DNA from 4 places in the Pseudoalteromonas sp. SR41-1 genome. Region 2 is predicted to be linked to each of the others. Evidence: predicted binding sites of a transcription regulator. Region 2 holds the regulator's gene; each other region holds the start of a gene.
What was found. Region 2 encodes ArgR, which controls arginine synthesis, uptake and breakdown. Its sites were predicted from a motif close to ANTGAATANNTATTCANT; they were not measured.
Positions count from the first base shown of each region.

Region 1 (4,590 bases), on a different contig from region 2:
TTGTGTATAAGAGACAGCTCACTGAGTGGCTTTTTTGTTTATAAAAGCGAGTGTTTCAGGATTAAGTATTTGTTTTGATATGTACTGCATACCACTTTTATTTTTAATAATAATACCTTGCTGGGTGTCTATTACTTCGCTTATATTTTGCCATTCTAATTTATAGCTTTTGTAATGATTAGCAGATTTAATACCTTCTTCATCAAAGGTAAGTGTTACCTCAGAGCCTGATGCTCTGCTGAGCATTTGTCTGGTTACCCACCATGGTCTGCGATAGTAAAAAGCGACGCATTCGAGTACCGCTAAGATGATCATAAACGATCCTAAGTAATGATCGTCTAAAACATAAATGCCAAATAAACCAAGCGCAACTAGCAACACAAGTAAAAAGTATTTAGGTTTTGCACGTTTACTATAAGGGAGTGACTCATCAAAACACTCGTAAAAGTAGGGTTTATCTAATGTGTAGGTGGTTGTGAATGCCATTTTGCCTTGCTTTAAATATCGTTTTTTTTATTTTAACAAGCTAACTGCTAAATGAGCAGCTTTATAGTTAGTGATTTTATTACTGGCACAAAAAAACGGCTCGAAAGCCGTTTTTTTTAGCGGTACAAGAAGAATTAACAGTTAGTTTCTTCAGCGTTCACGCCTTCTTTAACATTTTCACATGCATCTTCAACAGAGTTTTGCACATCAGTTACTGCTTCGTCGATACGTTCGCCAGCATCTTCTGCATGGTTGTCTTCACAACCCATCATGAAAAAACCTGCAAATACTGCGATTAGTGCTGCTTTTAAAGTTGTAGAGTTCATAGTGTAATTCCTTGTAAGTATTAATTAAATTTTAGTGTTTGTTAGTTGAATGCTTTATCTACCTGGGTGATTTACCACGTAGTGCACCTGAAACTAATGAAATCACTAAAAGTACTAAAAAGATAAAAAATATAATTTTTGCTATACCAGCTGCGGCACCTGCGATGCCACCAAAACCTAACACTGCAGCGATTAAAGCAATAACTAAAAATGTAATTGTCCAGCGTAACATTGTTTTCTCCTTGGTTATCAAATTTGCTCATAATAACTAATGCCAGTTATATGCCAAAGTTTATTTGGTATAAATATCAATTGGTTATGGTTTTTCGCTGTTGTTCTAGTTATTAGTTGGTTAGTAACTTTTACGCTTTGTTATGTAAGTTATTCACACTGTTGCAAATAACTGCTAAATGTTCACTAAATAAACTTATTTTGGTAAGACCAATTAACAATTGGTGTGTGGCTTTGCACTTTATATTAAGAATTAGTGTTTATTTTTACTTAGCTTGATAGTTAATTAACAAATTCCATATAACTATTAGCTATAGTCGTTATTTCTTGTATGTATTGTAGAGCGCGTGATTGCTGAGTTATAGCATGTAAATTAATTGAGTGTTATGTTGTTTATTGTTTAATTGGTTTTACCAATTTACAAGATGTAGACAAAGCGGTTAGTTTTGTTATTATCCAGTGAATAAATATTTAATTAAATCGATTTTTTATTTTCGATATGGGTTTCAAGGGGGAGAAAAATGGATATAGGTGCTCTACTCACAACGGCTGGTAACTTAATGCTTACTGGCATGGTTGGGGTGTTTGTATTTCTGTCGATATTAATTGGTGCAGTAACGCTTATGTCTAATTTGGTGACGCGCTTTAGCGAACCTGACGTGGCGACACCAGTTAAATCACCATCTTTTAAATCTCAAGGTGTGCCTAATGAGCACATCGCTGCTATTAGTGCTGCCATTGCTCAGTACAAATCAAATAATAAATAAGGGGCAAACACATGGCTAAATTAAAATTAACAGAATTGGTATTACGCGATGCTCACCAATCATTATTAGCAACGCGTATGCGCCTAGACGATATGCTACCGATTGCTAGCAAATTAGACGATGCGGGTTATTGGTCTATTGAATCGTGGGGCGGTGCTACATTTGACTCGTGTATTCGTTATTTAGGCGAAGATCCTTGGGAGCGTATTCGTGCACTTAAAAAAGCGATGCCTAATACTAAACAGCAAATGCTATTACGCGGTCAAAACTTATTAGGTTACCGCCATTACGCTGATGACGTAGTTGAAAAGTTTGTAGAACGTGCACATAAAAATGGCGTTGATGTATTTCGTATATTTGATGCAATGAACGATGTACGTAACCTAGAAACAGCTATTAAAGCGGCTGTAAAAGTAGGCGCTCACGCTCAAGGTACTATTTCGTACACAGTTAGCCCAGTTCATACACTTGATATGTGGCTAACTCTTGCAAAGCAGCTTGAAGATATGGGTTGTCACTCAATTTGTATTAAAGATATGGCGGGTTTATTAAAGCCGTACGATGCTGAAAAACTAATTAAAGCACTTAAAGAAACTGTATCTATTCCAATTGCTATGCAGTGCCACGCTACAACAGGTTTAAGTACTGCTACTTACCAAAAAGCAATTGATGCTGGTATTGATATGCTCGATACCGCTATTTCATCAATGAGTATGACTTATGGACATTCCGCAACTGAAACTATTGTATCGATAGTTGAAGGGACTGAGCGTGATACTGAGCTTGATTTAAACCACCTAGAAGAAATTGCTGCTTACTTTAGAGATGTACGTAAAAAATATGCGGCATTTGAAGGTAGCTTAAAAGGGGTTGATGGGCGCATTTTATTAGCTCAAGTACCTGGTGGCATGCTTACAAACATGGAAAACCAACTTAAAGAGCAAGGCGCAGCCGATAAGCTTAATGAGGTTTTACTTGAGATCCCACGTGTACGTGAAGATCTTGGCTTTTTACCTTTAGTAACACCAACGTCGCAAATTGTTGGCACTCAAGCGGTACTTAATGTGCTAACGGGTGAGCGTTATAAAACAATTACTAAAGAAACTGCTGGCGTATTAAAAGGTGAATATGGCTTAACACCAGCACCAATGAATAAAGAGCTACAAGAGCGCGTGCTTGATGGAGCGGAAGTTATTACTTGTCGCCCTGCTGATAACATTGCACCTGAGCTTGCAACGCTTGAAGCTGAGTTATTAAAAGAAGCACAAGAGCAAGGTTTAACACTTGCTGATGATCAAATTGATGACGTATTAACTTATGCATTATTCCCACAAGTTGGTTTGAAGTTTATTAAAAACCGCAACAACCCAGATGCATTTGAGCCAGTACCTTCTGTTGAAGATAAAAGCAGTAAAGCACCTTCTAAATCAGTTTCAAATAATAACAAAGTGAAGGCTGAGCAATACAGCGTAAAAGTAGATGGTAAAGTTTATGACGTAGTCGTAGCGCAAGGTGGTGAACTTAAAGAAGTAACATTAAAAGACTCTGAGCACATTCCTCAATCTGCTTCGGTTGCATCAGGTGAAACACTTAACGCGCCTCTAGCCGGTAATATTTTTAAGATTAAGGTAAAAGCTGGGCAAGTTGTTAACGAAGGCGATGTAGTGATTATTATGGAAGCCATGAAAATGGAAACTGAAATACGCGCTACGCATACCGGAACAATTGCTGAAGTGTTAGTTAGTGAAGGCGATGCTGTAACTACCGGCGACGCTATGATTGCATTAGCTTAGGAGTAAATAGAGGATGGAAGGTATTTTAAACCTCTGGAATGCGACAGGCATTGCTAACTTTACAATCCCATCGTTAATAATGATTGCGGTAGGGTGTTTATTACTGTTTTTAGCGATAGCTAAAGGCTTTGAACCACTATTATTACTACCTATTGGTTTTGGTGCAATTTTAACAAATGTACCAGTGGCAGGTTTGTCAGACCCAGGTGGGCTTTTGTACTACGTTTATTATGTGGGTATTGATACGGGGATTTTTCCGCTGTTGATATTTATGGGAGTAGGGGCGCTGACCGACTTTAGCGCACTTATTGCAAACCCACGTATGTTGTTATTAGGTGCGGCTGCACAGTTTGGTATTTTTGCTACATTGTTTGGCGCTATATTACTTAACTATGTGCCAGGTTTTGAATTTACTCTACAGGACGCATCGGCTATTGCCATTATAGGTGGTGCCGATGGGCCAACAGCAATATTTTTAGCATCAAAACTTGCACCTGATTTACTAGGCGCAATAGCAGTAGCTGCGTATTCATATATGGCACTTGTGCCAATTATTCAGCCGCCAATTATGCGTGCACTAACAACCCCAGAAGAACGTAAAATAAAAATGCCAGAGCTTCGCAAAGTATCTAAAAAGGAAAAGATTATTTTTCCACTTATGGTGCTTAGTTTAACGGCTATGTTTTTACCGGCTGCTATACCGCTTGTAGGTATGTTTTGTTTAGGTAACTTAATGCGAGAGTCGGGTGTTGTTGATAGATTAAGTAACAGTGCTCAAAACGAAATCATCAATGTTACAACTATATTTTTAGGCTTAGCTGTTGGTTCAAAGCTTGCTGCAGATAAGTTTTTAACTGTTGAGACGATTGGTATTTTAGTGCTTGGCGCACTGGCTTTTGCAATTGGTACGGCATCTGGCGTATTTATGGCAAAAGGACTTAACCGAATATCTAAAACGCCTATAAATCCATTAATTGGGGCGGCAGG
Region 1 is NZ_JACJEK010000011.1:107-4,696, forward strand. It holds gene H5118_RS11010 (YcxB family protein) at 19-486, opposite strand; gene H5118_RS11015 (hypothetical protein) at 621-812, opposite strand; gene H5118_RS11020 (DUF1328 domain-containing protein) at 871-1,044, opposite strand; gene H5118_RS11025 (OadG family protein) at 1,565-1,810, shown strand; gene oadA (sodium-extruding oxaloacetate decarboxylase subunit alpha) at 1,822-3,603, shown strand; gene H5118_RS11035 (sodium ion-translocating decarboxylase subunit beta) at 3,617-4,590, shown strand, end outside.
Region 1: the regulator ArgR is predicted to act here: its motif matches at 1,502-1,519, upstream of H5118_RS11025 (OadG family protein).

Region 2 (4,590 bases):
TTTCAAGATTATGCGCTGTTTCCGCATTTAACGGTGGCAAATAATATCGCATTTGGGCTTAGTAAAATGAGCAAAGCTCAAAAGCAGCAACGCGTTGATGAAATGCTTAAGCTTGTACATTTAATTGGCTGTGCTGACAGGTTTCCACACCAGTTATCGGGTGGCCAACAGCAACGCGTCGCTATCGCTCGTGCATTAGCTTATAAACCTAGTTTATTACTCCTTGATGAGCCTTTTTCAAACATCGACACACAAGTACGCTTTGAATTAATTGCCGATATACGTCGAATTATTAAGGCAACTCAAGTATCTGCTGTGTTTGTTACACACTCAAAAGAAGAGGCGTTTGCGTTTTCAGATACACTTGCCATTATGCATCGCGGTAAAATTGAGCAACAAGGCACGCCTGAGCAGCTTTTTGCAGCTCCATGTTCAAAGGAGGTTGCAGAGTTTCTGGGTCAGGGCATATACTTAAGCGCAGAAGTGTTAACCGCAACTGAATATAAAACACCATTTGGTTTAGTCGAATCTTATGTTGAGAGTAAGCATAATGTAAGTGCAGGGCTTATATATGTGCGCCCTCATCAAATAGAATTAGTGGCAGATAACCAAAGTGACAAATTCAGCAAGCGAGCTACAATCATAAGTCGTCGCTTTATTGGTTCGGCGTATGTTTATTCGCTTGTTATTGATGAACAAGAAATTGAAGTTGCTGCACAATATGGCCAGTCATTTGAAAATAATGATCAGGTTATAATAAAAATAAAACCTCACACGGTGAATTTTTTCGAATCGTAATTAATTTGTTATTCGCTGTGTTTTTATCTGTAAAACTAAGGAATAACAATGGCGCAAGCGCAATCAGGGATTTGTGCTGAAGCAAACTTACACGGTTTGCACTTATTTTTTAATGTGTTTGATGGTCAAGACGAATCACTTCGCGCAAAGTTAAAACAAGTAAGCGCTATAGAAGAAGAGTTTAGCGATCAATTTTCAGAATCAATGCTCTCTTGTATGGTTGCTATTGGTGCGCAATACTGGCCGCATATCCTCCCTGAATACATTCCAAGCGAATTACAGAGCTTTCCCAATATAACCCATAGCGATCACCAAATGAGCGTACAACCGTGTGATTTATTTGTACAAATTCGCTCTGACCGTGAAGATGTTAACCATTTATTTGCGCTGCAAATTTTAAAATTATTTGCCCCCGATGTAGAGCTGGTGGAGCAAATTCGGAATTTTCGCTTTTTAGATGGTCGTGATTTTAACGGTTTTATTTATGGTGGCGACACCGCACATGGAAGAAAAAAGCGCGCTACGGCTTTAATCAGCAACCCTGGTAGCTTTGAAGATCAGGGAAGTTATATTCATGTACAGCGTTATAAGCATGACTTAACTATGTGGCAGCACTTATCATTGAGCGAGCAAGAACAAATAATGGGGCGTACGCGCCTTGATAACACACTAATTACCCCCGCAATTGAAACCAGCCATGCTTCGCGAAGTGAGCTAAAAGACGAAGACGGACAACCGCTACTATTAAATCAGAGCATGCCTTATGGCGATGTATATGAGCAGGGAATGTTATCAATTACATGCGCTTGTACGGGTACCGCATTTGAAAAAGTACTTAATAGTCGTTTAGGGGAAGGGGATTGTTACGACCACTGGCTTGATTTTACTCAAGCCGATATGGGTTCTGCTTTCTTTGCGCCTTCAGTCGGGTTTTTAAAACAAATTTAGTTTGCTATTAAACCGTATCAAATAAAATGCGAACACGTTCAAGTGTTACATCTATTTCAGATATTTTAGCAGGAGCGATAAAAATAGTGTCATCGCCGGCAATAGTTCCTAGTACGCCATCTGCTTTACCTAATGAATCTAATAAACGTGCAATAAGCTGAGCAGCACCAGGGCTGGTACGAATAATGATCATCATTTCGTTGTGCATAATGTCGATTACTAATTGGCGTAATGGGCTTTTAGCCGTAGGTACACCCATTTCAGCAGGTAAGCAGTAAACCATTTCTTGCTTGGCATTACGTGTACGTACAGCGCCAAACTTACTTAACATGCGTGAAACTTTACTTTGGCTTATATTGTCAAAACCTTGATCTTTTAACGCATCAACTATTTCGCCTTGAGAGCCAAAATTTTCTTCTTTTAATAGTGATTTAAATGCTTTTACCAGTGCTTCTTGTTTATCTTGTGGTTGCATAGTCTTTATTCGTTTTTGTTATTTATGCTGCAAATTCTACACAAAAATGAATAATTATGCAGCAGTTGTTTAGTTAACTTGCCAGTTTGATGCGTTAAATCACATAAGTTTACGACTATGGTCGAAAATATACTTGAAATAGACAGGATAAATTTGTTTTTAGTCGCTAATTTCATTATCTTAAGAGCCACAAATGTTTCCTACCTCAAATTACGGAGAATTCCAATGAAAGTTGCTGTATTAGGTGCTGCAGGCGGTATCGGCCAAGCGTTGTCTTTATTATTAAAAACAGGCTTACCAGCTGGCTCTGAATTATCACTTTATGATGTTGCACCAGTGGTACCAGGTGTTGCGGTTGACCTTTCTCACATCCCAACAGATGTTAAAGTTGCAGGCTTTGGCGCAGACGATTTAAATAAAGCGCTTGAAGGTTCTGACATCGTTCTTATCCCAGCGGGTATGCCACGTAAACCAGGTATGGATCGTGCTGATTTATTCAATGTAAATGCTGGCATCATCAAAACTTTAGCAGAAGGCATTGTTGCCAGCTGTCCTAAAGCGTTAGTAGGTATTATTACTAACCCAGTAAACGGCACAGTTCCAATTGTTGCTGAAGTATTCAAAAAAGCAGGTACTTACGACGCTAAACGCGTATTCGGTATTACTACGCTTGACGTTATTCGTTCAGAAGCATTTGTTGCTGAACTTAAAGGCGTAGACGTAGCAACTGTAAAAGTACCAGTAATTGGTGGTCACTCAGGCACAACTATTCTGCCTCTACTTTCTCAAGTTGAAGGTGTTTCTTTCACTGATGAAGAAGTTGCTGCACTTACTCCACGTATCCAAAATGCGGGTACTGAAGTTGTAAATGCTAAAGCAGGCGGTGGTTCAGCTACGCTATCTATGGGTGCTGCTGCAGCTCGTTTTTGTATGTCTTTAGTTAAAGGCCTACAAGGTGAAGAAGTTGTAGATTACGCTTACGTTGCTGTTGAAAATGGCGATGCAGAGTACTTTGCACATCCAGTACGTTTAGGTAAAAACGGTGTAGAAGAAATTCTTTCTTACGGCGAACTAAGCGCATTTGAAACAAAAGCAAAAAATGACATGCTTGAAACTCTGAAAAAAGACATCAAAGAAGGTGTTGATTTCATGGCGTAATAGCCAGTTTGAGCGATACCAATTGCATTAAATAAATGAGCAGTTATTACGATGGATAAATAGCTCGTTAGCAAGGCAAATATTACGATGTATAGTTGTTCTATATAAATAATATTTAACGCAGCTAATGAGTTATTTAGCCCGAAAGAATGCTTAATGTTTTGATAAAATTGGTATATAAAAAAGCCTGCATTCGCAGGCTTTTTTATTGCTCAGAATTAATGTCACACTGTGTAACTAGTTAAAACTAGTGGTCGCGGTCAACCGCAATACGGGCAAGGCTTATAAGTGCTTGCTTATAGTCAGACTCAGCTAAAAAATCTAAACAGGCAATGGCTTTTTCGGCCTCAAGCTCTGCTTTTTGCATTGTAAACTCAAGCGCATTAGTTTGTTTTAGTGCAGTTAAAATTTCTTCTAAATGCTCCATACCATTACTGTGCTCTATTGCATCACGAATGAGCTGTGTTTGCTGCTCGCTACCATGTTGCATAGCATAAATAAGCGGAAGGGTTGGTTTGCCTTCAGCTAAATCATCGCCAATGTTTTTACCTAGCTGCTCAGCATCTGCATTGTAATCGAGTACGTCATCTACTAGTTGAAACGCAGTACCTAAATGCATACCGTATAGGTTTAGTGCATCAAGTGTCGCTTGGTCTTGCTCTGTGATAATGGCAGCAAGGCCTGTAGCTGCTTCAAATAATTTAGCCGTTTTAGAGTAAATAACCTGCATATAGCTGGCTTCAGTCGTATCTGGGTCATTGCAGTTCATCAGCTGCAATACTTCACCTTCAGCAATAATGTTTGTTGCATCGGCAAGTACTTGCATAATCTGCATTTTTCCAAGGCCAACCATAAGCTGAAATGAGCGAGTGTAAATAAAGTCACCGACCAATACGCTAGCAGCATTACCAAATTCAGCATTTGCTGTAGGCGTGCCACGTCGTAAGTTTGATTCATCTACAACATCATCATGCAATAGCGTTGCTGTATGGATAAACTCAACAATTGTTGCAAGTGTTATGTGATCTTTACCCTGATAACCGAGCGCTTTGGCTGCTAAAATAGCCAGCATTGGACGAACGCGTTTGCCGCCACTGCTAACTATATATAAACCAAGCTGATTAACTAACGCCACATCTGAGCGCATTTGCGCATGTATAAGTTGATTGACGTCATTCATATCGCTTTCGATTAACGCCTGGATAGCTTTT
Region 2 is NZ_JACJEK010000004.1:169,335-173,924, forward strand. It holds gene H5118_RS04920 (ABC transporter ATP-binding protein) at 1-798, shown strand, start outside; gene H5118_RS04925 (Dyp-type peroxidase) at 847-1,746, shown strand; gene argR (transcriptional regulator ArgR) at 1,754-2,221, opposite strand; gene mdh (malate dehydrogenase) at 2,447-3,379, shown strand; gene ispB (octaprenyl diphosphate synthase) at 3,627-4,590, opposite strand, start outside.

Region 3 (4,590 bases), on a different contig from region 2:
TATATTTACGAAATATATTTAAGCTATTAATTTTCAATTATTTAAGAGGTAAAACAGTGAGTTTAAAGTGCTTAAATTTTATTAAAGGCAACTTTTAATTGAGAAACTAAAGCCGGATCCATATTTATATTACAGGCAAAAAATAACGGAGACTGAGTTGTGTTTAAATCAAGTAATGGTTCTAGTAACTCAAGCTTAGGCTCTGTTTTAACTCGATAGTTAAATTGCTTTTTGTTGAGGATAACAAAATCAAGTATATGGTGACGAGTGCTTATGAGTTTATCTATTTTATCTAGGCTATCGATGAGTAATAAATGCTTGCTTTCACTAAAGCCCCTTTCAAGCAAATAATGATGACTAAAGTTATCACGCAGTACTGCTATTTTGTATTTTTTAGCATCATTGAGAGTGTTTAACTTTATACCTCTGGATTTTAGACCATAAATGGCAGAGTCAAAGCTTTCCAGTTCGCCTACCCAGTTAAACTTACTTTCTCTATTAGGTAATCTAACAATCGAAAATATACAGGTGTTTTTATCGCGTAGCGCTGCATTGTAGGATATGGCCCAACTATGCGCCAACATAGTGTAGTTTATACCTGTACCTTCTAGCGCTTTATGAACTTTATCGACAGAGCGGCCAACGAGTTTGTTATCTTCATTAATATACTGAAAGTCCGGAAATACTTCCGTTACTATTGTAATTTCAGCTGCATCAACTTTAATACAGCTAATGAACAATAAAAAGATCAACAATTTCATCTAGCGAGGCCTCAACTAACTCATTATATGTATTTAATAAATATAGCTGAGGCTTTATGAACTGCTAGTTTTTAGTCAGTGATGCACACTTATACGCTGATAGTGCTAGTATTTATAGCTTCTACAGCTTACTTGTTCATTGCACTAATTAAAAAGGCTGAAATTTTAGCGCCTTCTCTAAGTGTCGTTTCTGAGCTTGATTGGCCAACTAAAGAACTGTCGGTAAATGGCGCTATCTCCATCATATCTGCACCCGTAATAGGAAACTCATCCGCAATGGCTGATAAAATATCAAGCGCATGCTGAGGCGTTAAACCGTGATGCTCTGGCGTACCTGTGGCAGATGCAAACTCTGCATCAAGTGCATCAATATCAAAGCTTACGTATATTTCATCAACGTTATCGGCTTTTAACTGTGCAATAGCGTCGGCAGCAACCGCTGCTGCGCCGCGTTCAATGATTTCATGTGCCCAGTGCTGTTTAACACCAAAAGTATTTTCCCAATGCGCTTTAGGCTTGCCACTTGAGCGTATACCAAATTGTATTAAATGATGCGGCGCCGGTAAAAACTCTAATATATGTGTACACCACGAGCCAAAACATAAATCAATACCTAAGCGCTCCACGAGTAAATCGGTATGCGCGTCAAAGTGAATAATAGCCGTGCGCTTACCTTGCTCACGTTTTGCTTTTAAGTACGCTTTAGTAAGTGGGTAACTGATTGAGTGATCGCCACCAATACCAAATAATCCTTTATCTTTAAACGTTGCGTAAAAACTGTCGCACACATCTTCAGTGATTGATAACGGGCTTACGTAATAGTCGTTATCTTCATCACCATATAAGGCTTTTTGGCAATTAGAAATGGTTGCATCATTTAGGTATTTGTCATGAAGTAAATGTGGGATCACACGTACATCACCCAAATCAAAAGAATGACACTGCGGTTGCTGATCAATTAAAGCTGAGCGCACAAACAGTGGCCCCCAGTTTGCTCCGCGTAATATCCCACCGCCACAGTCTGAACTAATACCTAACATAACGGCTTTATGTGGTGAGTTTGGTAATTCGTTTAAAGACTCGCGCCACAAGTTATCAACGTTTTCAGTTTGTCCGTAAAGTTTATTACGCAGTGCGGCTTTGCGCTCTTTTGCAGTATTTACTGTGTATACGCCATCACCCGGTGCGCACAAACAGTGCTCAACTTTGTTTTTAAATGCTTCAAATTGTGTGCTCATAATAAACTCCTTCGGTTTTTATTCTGTACGTAGCTAATTAGTTTTGATTACTTTTGATTAGTTATGCAAAATCACTAAAAATGCCTAAACTTCAAATAAATGCCACTTTGCTAAATAAGTCAGTGCTTAATATAAGTAAACACGTTAGTTTTTACGTGTTCACTACAAGGTTAAGCCATTGAATTTATTTGATATTAATGAAAATATGTTATCATTCATTTAATCGTAGTTACGCGCTTGAGTGATACTTATTATGTCTGCTTGAACATGTCAACAGCGCAACAAGGCTACGTATATAAGTACTTGAGTGAATATTCATAGTTGGTGAATAAATCAAATTAGCCATTAAAATTATTAAGGCTTTATTGGAAGAGTTAAGATAAAACGGACAATCGTCCTGTACTTGATAAACGTTTCTAGCAATCATGCTAGATTGACAACAAATTATTATAAAAGGCTTAGCTATGGAAAAGGTATTTCACTTAGGACTATGTATTGACGATCTTAAAGGTGCAAAACTTGCGATTGTACCAGGCGATCCAGATCGTGCAGCACGTATTTCACAATTCCTAGACAACCCAACCTGCCTTGCTCAAACTCGCGAGTTTCATGTTTATTTAGGTCAATTAAACGGCCACTCTGTGGTTATATGTTCTACAGGTATTGGTGGTCCATCTACGTCGATTGCAGTAGAAGAATTAGCACAACTTGGCGTGCGTAAATTTTTACGTATTGGTACAACCGGTGCAATTCAGCCACACATTAACGAAGGCGAAATTTTAATTAGCCAAGCGTCTGTACGTTTAGACGGTGCAAGCCAACATTTTGCACCACTTAGCTACCCTGCTGTATCTGACTTTTATGCAACACAAGCTATGGTACAAGCATGTAAAAACCTAAATATCGATTTTCATATTGGTATTACTGCATCAAGCGATACATTCTACCCAGGGCAAGAGCGTTACGATACGCACTCTGGTTACGTTCCTAAATCACTACAAGGTAGCTGCGAAGAGTGGCAAAAATTGGGCGTGATGAACTACGAAATGGAATCGGCAACATTATTTACTATGTGTGCAGCCCTTGGATTACAAGCAGCATGTGTAGCAGGCGTACTTGTTAACCGTACTCGCCAAGAAATACCAAATGTAGACCACGGTGAAATTGAGCGTAAATCTGTAGCAGTCGTATTAGAAGCAGCTAAAGTATTACTTGATTAATACAGGTTATAGCAGTCAGTCAGTGAGTGAGTTAATTCGATAGAATGGCTCGCTTTAATAAAGCACAGCTCCGGCTGTGCTTTATTGTATGCAAGCCACTATTTAAGTGGTGCGCTAATTACTTTAAGTGCTGGTAAATGCGTAAAACTGGCAAGTACAGCTTTTGCCACTTGCGACTGGTTTTCACGACCCGCTGTTTCGAGCAATGTTATTCCCTTCACCGTACTTTCGTTAAAGCTAAGCCCAGCTAAAAAGAACTGACTTAGTGCACTTTGTAGTGGCGATAAACTTGGACTGTAAGCTGCATTTTCGGCGTAACTTCCGTAAAAATCACCATCACTAAATGTACTTATTTTTACGGCGCTAAAGTTTTGGCTGTAAGGCACGTACGCATTAAGTGCAAAACGCGCAAGGGTTTCATCAAGGCCATCAAAGCTAAAATTACCTTGCTGTGGTTTTGGGTTAAACAAGCTAAATTCGTTACCTAAATCGGTAGGTCCAAATGAATGCGGCAGTAATTCAGCAAGTTTAAATTGCTGATCAGGAAGTAAAATATCAAACTCTTTCGCATCAGCTAGTTCGTTCATAAACTGGCGACAATACCCACAAGGCGCATCGCTAATCGCAATTTTAACTATTTTTTTAGCGCCGTTTAACCATGCGTTATTTATAGCCGATTGCTCTGCATGAACCACTAAACTCAATGCTTGATGATCAAACTCTACATTCGCACCAAAGTAAAAGTTTACCTCACCCTTTTTATCAAGTGCTTTAACAATTGCGCCTACATGAAAATCTGACACTGGCGCAACGGCATACTCAGAAGCTAAAGGCACTAAACCTTGTAGTAATACATCATCAGACACATTGAGTTGCGCGCATAACGCTTTAATATTATTAGAATTTAATATGCCACGTTGTGATTCTAATTGACTACGTAATGACGCTGTTTGCGCTACGCTTAATGTGAAGTGCGAATTTGTAAGTGCTGTATCTTGCTGTACAGTAAAAGTTGCTGAAGCCATAATATTTTTTAATTATTCAATGGCTAAGTAGTTTAAAAGGTTAGGGTGTTAAATACCAGCCTATTTAACGCAAAAAAAGGGAGCACATCGCGTGCTCCCTTTTAATACCAATAGGTATACCTAACAAAATAAAGTGTTAGCCGGTATTACGCATACCTGCAGCTATACCTGTCATCGTGATCATTAACGCATTATCAATGTCACCTTCGTTTCGTTTTTCCTCTGAGCGAGCACGGCGTAAAAGCTCAACCTGTAATAGGTTAAGTGGATCGGTGTACGGATTACGTAAACTAATCGACTCCTTAATCCAAGGTTGTTCGGCGAGTAGGCTTTTTTGTGGGCTAAG
Region 3 is NZ_JACJEK010000001.1:88,910-93,499, forward strand. It holds gene H5118_RS00365 (transporter substrate-binding domain-containing protein) at 72-761, opposite strand; gene H5118_RS00370 (arginase family protein) at 890-1,999, opposite strand; gene udp (uridine phosphorylase) at 2,464-3,219, shown strand; gene cdd (cytidine deaminase) at 3,318-4,244, opposite strand; gene ppc (phosphoenolpyruvate carboxylase) at 4,381-4,590, opposite strand, start outside.
Region 3: the regulator ArgR is predicted to act here: its motif matches at 2,052-2,069, upstream of H5118_RS00370 (arginase family protein).

Region 4 (4,590 bases), on a different contig from region 2:
TTAAAATATCAACCGCTTTGTATACGTCTAACGTGCGTGAAGAGTGAATCACTTTACTTAAGTGATAATGATAAAATGCATCATCAAGCCCTACCGCAGCTTCAATTGCAGACGTACCTACAACATCACCGGTTTCGCTATCTTCAAGAACAAACAGGTAGCCTTCGTCACCGGGTTGTGACGTTTGCTTAGCAAATGAACTTACAGAATGGTCTATTTTCTTTTGCAATAGTTCTTCGTTTAATGGCAAAGACGTAAAACCATGCCCAGATTCGTGGGCAATTTTCAGTAATGCTGAGTAATCATTTTGCTGGATTGGGCGAAGGATCATCATGAGTCCGCTTGCTCCCTTATAAATAACGGTAAATAGGAATTGCAGGGCAAGCGGTGCTTGCCCGTAATTGGTTGGCTTAAGTCGCTTATGCGTTTACTACGCTTGCTACTGCTTTTTCAAAGCGTGCCATACCTTCGCGAATGTCCGCTTCAGGAATTACTAAAGATGGAGTGAAACGTACTACGTCTGCACCGGCAACTAGTGACATAAGGCCTTGCTCAGTACCTGCCACTAAAAACTCTTTTGCACGTCCTTTGTATTGCTCGTTCACTACTGCACCAATTAATAAACCTTGGCCACGGATTTCGCTAAATACGTTGTATTTTTCGTTAACCGCGCTAAGTAGTTCATTAAATAATGCTGCTTTTTCTTTTACGCCAGCCAGTACGTCTGGGGTATTTACTGTATCAAATGCCGCTTCTGCAACAGCACAGGCAAGCGGGTTACCGCCATAAGTAGAACCATGTGTGCCTACTTTAAGGTGCTGTGCAATTTCAGTTGTTGTGATCATAGCGCCAATAGGAAAACCGCCGCCAAGTGCTTTAGCCGAAGTTAAAATATCAGGTACTACGTTTAAGCCTTGGTATGCGTATAAATCGCCAGTACGACCAACACCTGTTTGAACTTCATCAAAAATAAGCAGTGCGTTATGTTTAGTACATAAATCGCGAACGCCTTGAGCAAACTCATCAGTTGGTGAAACAATACCGCCTTCACCTTGTAGAGGTTCCATCATTACGGCACATGTTTTATCGCTGATAAGTGCTTCAAATGCAGCAAGGTCATTGTAATCACAATGTACAATGTCGCCAGGCTTAGGACCAAAACCATCTGAATATGCAGCTTGGCCGCCAACAGTTACGGTAAAGAATGTACGACCGTGGAAACCTTTGTTGAACGCGATGATTTGTGATTTTTCTGCGCCAAACTTATCAAGTGCAAAACGACGCGCTAATTTAAGCGCGGCTTCGTTTGCTTCTGCGCCAGAGTTGGCAAAGTAAACTTTTTCAGCAAATGTCGCATCAACCATTTTTTTAGCTAGGCGAAGTGCCGGCTCATTGGTCATTACGTTAGATAGATGCCAGATTTTTTCGCCTTGCTCTTTTAATGCGCCTACTAATGCAGGGTGGCAATGGCCAAGACAGTTAACTGCAATACCACCAGCAAAGTCGATAAACTCTCGACCTTGTTGATCCCATACGCGAGAGCCTTCGCCTCGAACAGGAATTACGCTTGAAGGTGCGTAGTTAGGAACCATTACGTGATCAAATAATTCGCGATTGACTGTCATTTTATTTCCTCTTAATTGTGAGCAACACAAAACATCAAAATAGGTGTTTGGTTAATATTTGTAACCAACTTTATAGGCAAGATCAGTAACCTGATAATTGCGCAAAATTGCTTTGTGGTTCAATTTTCAGACGCACATTATTTCAGAATTACTGATATCTGTCTCGTTAAAAACTTTCATGTATCCCTTGAAAATAAAGGGCTAAAGATATTATTTCATAGATAGTGAATAACTATTTGCATAGCTATTTATGCTTATTTTTAGGCAACTAACCGCATGAGTACAGAGGCGCACACGCTTTAATCGGCAAATATGTAATATAACAATAAGATGAGAATGAATGGTTAGTCGCAAAAAAATTAACAAAAAATTCAGATTTTTAGTCAATTTGAATAGCTAAATTGGTAAAATTACTCGATTGGAGGGTTTTTAGTTCCGTTTTAGTGAACTTAAAGTGCGAAAACCAGCTTAGAGCTTCATCAGGTTCAATAAGTTGATGTTCTTTTAAATTAAGATATTGAGAATAGCACCGTGCCTTTAGCATTACTTCTGTTAATGGCAGTAATGTATCGACCTTATCTACCCCATTTACTAGCTGCTGCATTACCCCTTTAAACGGTAAATATTTAAAAGCCATTTTGTCTATTACCTTAGCGCTTACTTCTATCGATTTATTGCTAAGTAGAGTGGTTAAAAATAGCGGGTCGGGCTGAAGCTCTAATAAAGCGGTGTGTAAATCTTTTTGGTTTTCATTTCGGGCTAGCTGTACTTTACGTTGCCATATTTGCTCAAACGTTTTTAAGTACAAGCGCACTAATGCAATTCGCCCTACATCTAAAAGCATACCAAGGGTAAATGCATGAACGTCATTTACATTATTAATTTGTGCAATTTTTTGCGCTGCAATCGCGTTTGCCATCGCGCTGTCGCGTAGCCGGCGTTTTAATAACGAAAATGGTTCGGTGCTATGTGGCATCCAATGGCGGGCAGCAAATGTAGGAATAACTAGCTGTAAGTTATCAAGGCCAATATAACGAAGGGCGAGCGATGGCTTATCTACTTTTACAGACGTGTTTTTACTACGTTGATTACGATAGTAAGGTAAATTAACGAGCGTTACTAACTCCCTACCCAACCAGCTTATATCATTAACCAATGGCTCTAAACGCCCTACCGACGCTGACTTTACCGCTAATATATCGAGTATATTGGCAATACCATCTTCAATACCTATGGTGCTATGAATTACGCCATCTATATCTTCGAGCTGCTTATATATAGCTGTTTCAATTGTTTTGTGCAGTTGCTCACTGGCTTGAGCGCGGTACTTATGATGTGCAGTACTGCTTTGCTGGCGTTTATTCTGTGCGGCCACTTCAACCTGCAGCAAGGTACGCTGCTTCATGGGTTCGCCGTAATCTATATCTAATGTATGAATGAAACCAATTTGCTGATGCGCAAAGCTGTGCCCAAGCAATAAGTCATGAGCTCGTTGGCTTAGTATTTTGGCAGTACGCTGCTGGGCTACAAGTTCAGTCATGACATCCATTAATAAAGTATAAAATGCTATGTGTATTATAACATTAGAAGCGAGTTAAAAAGTTATCAAGCAGTTCTAAGCCTTGAGCAGTTAAAATAGCTTCGGGATGAAACTGCACACCTTCGATAGCAAGTTCATTGTGTAACAACCCCATAATTTCGTCAAACTCGCCTTGCTCAGTTTGAGTCCATGCGGTTACTTCAAGCTCTTTAGGCAGAGTTTGCGCTTTAACCACTAAAGAATGATAACGACATACCGTTAACGGATTAGCTAAGCCTTTAAACACCCCTTTATTAGTATGAACTATGGGTGATGTTTTACCGTGCATTACTTTTTTAGCACGAATTACATCTCCACCTAAAGCTTGTGCGATAGTTTGATGCCCCAAGCAAATCCCTAAAATAGGATATTGCCCTTTTAGTTGCTCAACAACATTTAGTGAAATACCCGCTTCGTTAGGGGTGCATGGCCCTGGCGATAACACGATGTGCTGCGGGTTTAACTGTTTTATTTGTGCAATACTTAGCTCATCATTACGTTTTACTAAAACGTCTTGATCTAAACGCTGAAAATATTGCACTAAGTTGTAAGTAAACGAATCGTAGTTGTCGATCATCAACAGCATTACACAACAGACCTTATAAATTATTGACCACTACTTTACACAAGTGGTACTAAGCGCTGCATTCTACCACTATTAATTAACCAACATAAATTAGCAAAAAGCGTTAAAAATTAACTCTTTTAGCTAAAATGCTTAAAAGCCTTTAGCGGGTATTGGTTTACTAACTTGAACTCTGGTTAAGAGATTTACTAACGTATTGAATCATGATGATATTTAAATTTATTTTCTCTAGCCAGAGATTCCTTGCACCTTGAGCAATAATATCGAACCCTAAGCTTTTTACGATTAGTTAATACACCTACGTAGGCTGTATACCCCAACAATAAATTATTGACCTCTAAAGTACGTGCATTTATTGATCGCACTATTAGATACTTTGGTGAAATGCCTTACTGAGCAAAATAAACAGATTGCTTGGGCTACATCAAATTAGCGGCTCGATGGTTGAATTATATCTATGTAAGCCCCAGTGTATTATATGAAAGGCAGTAATTCACTTATACAACTCACTTACTTGTGAGCTCATTTATATCCTACTAAGGAGCGAATATGTTAGGCGAAGACCACTCATTAACAAATGACTTTCCAGAGTACTTAAAGACCATTGCCGAGTTAAATGAAAGCGATACTGAATTTGCAAAAAAAGCAGATAAGTACGACAAGCTAGATAAAGAGATTAGAGTGTTAGAGCTCAAAGATGCGCCCATAAGCGATGAACAAATGCATCTATTAAAACACGAACGTACAGAATTAAAAGATTGGCTATACGAGCGCTTGCAGCAAGAGCAGTAATGCCACTA
Region 4 is NZ_JACJEK010000013.1:119,150-123,739, reverse strand. It holds gene astA (arginine N-succinyltransferase) at 1-334, opposite strand, end outside; gene H5118_RS12930 (aspartate aminotransferase family protein) at 420-1,625, opposite strand; gene H5118_RS12925 (HDOD domain-containing protein) at 2,005-3,165, opposite strand; gene H5118_RS12920 (aminodeoxychorismate/anthranilate synthase component II) at 3,209-3,790, opposite strand; gene H5118_RS12915 (YdcH family protein) at 4,340-4,582, shown strand.
Region 4: the regulator ArgR is predicted to act here: its motif matches at 1,861-1,878, upstream of H5118_RS12930 (aspartate aminotransferase family protein).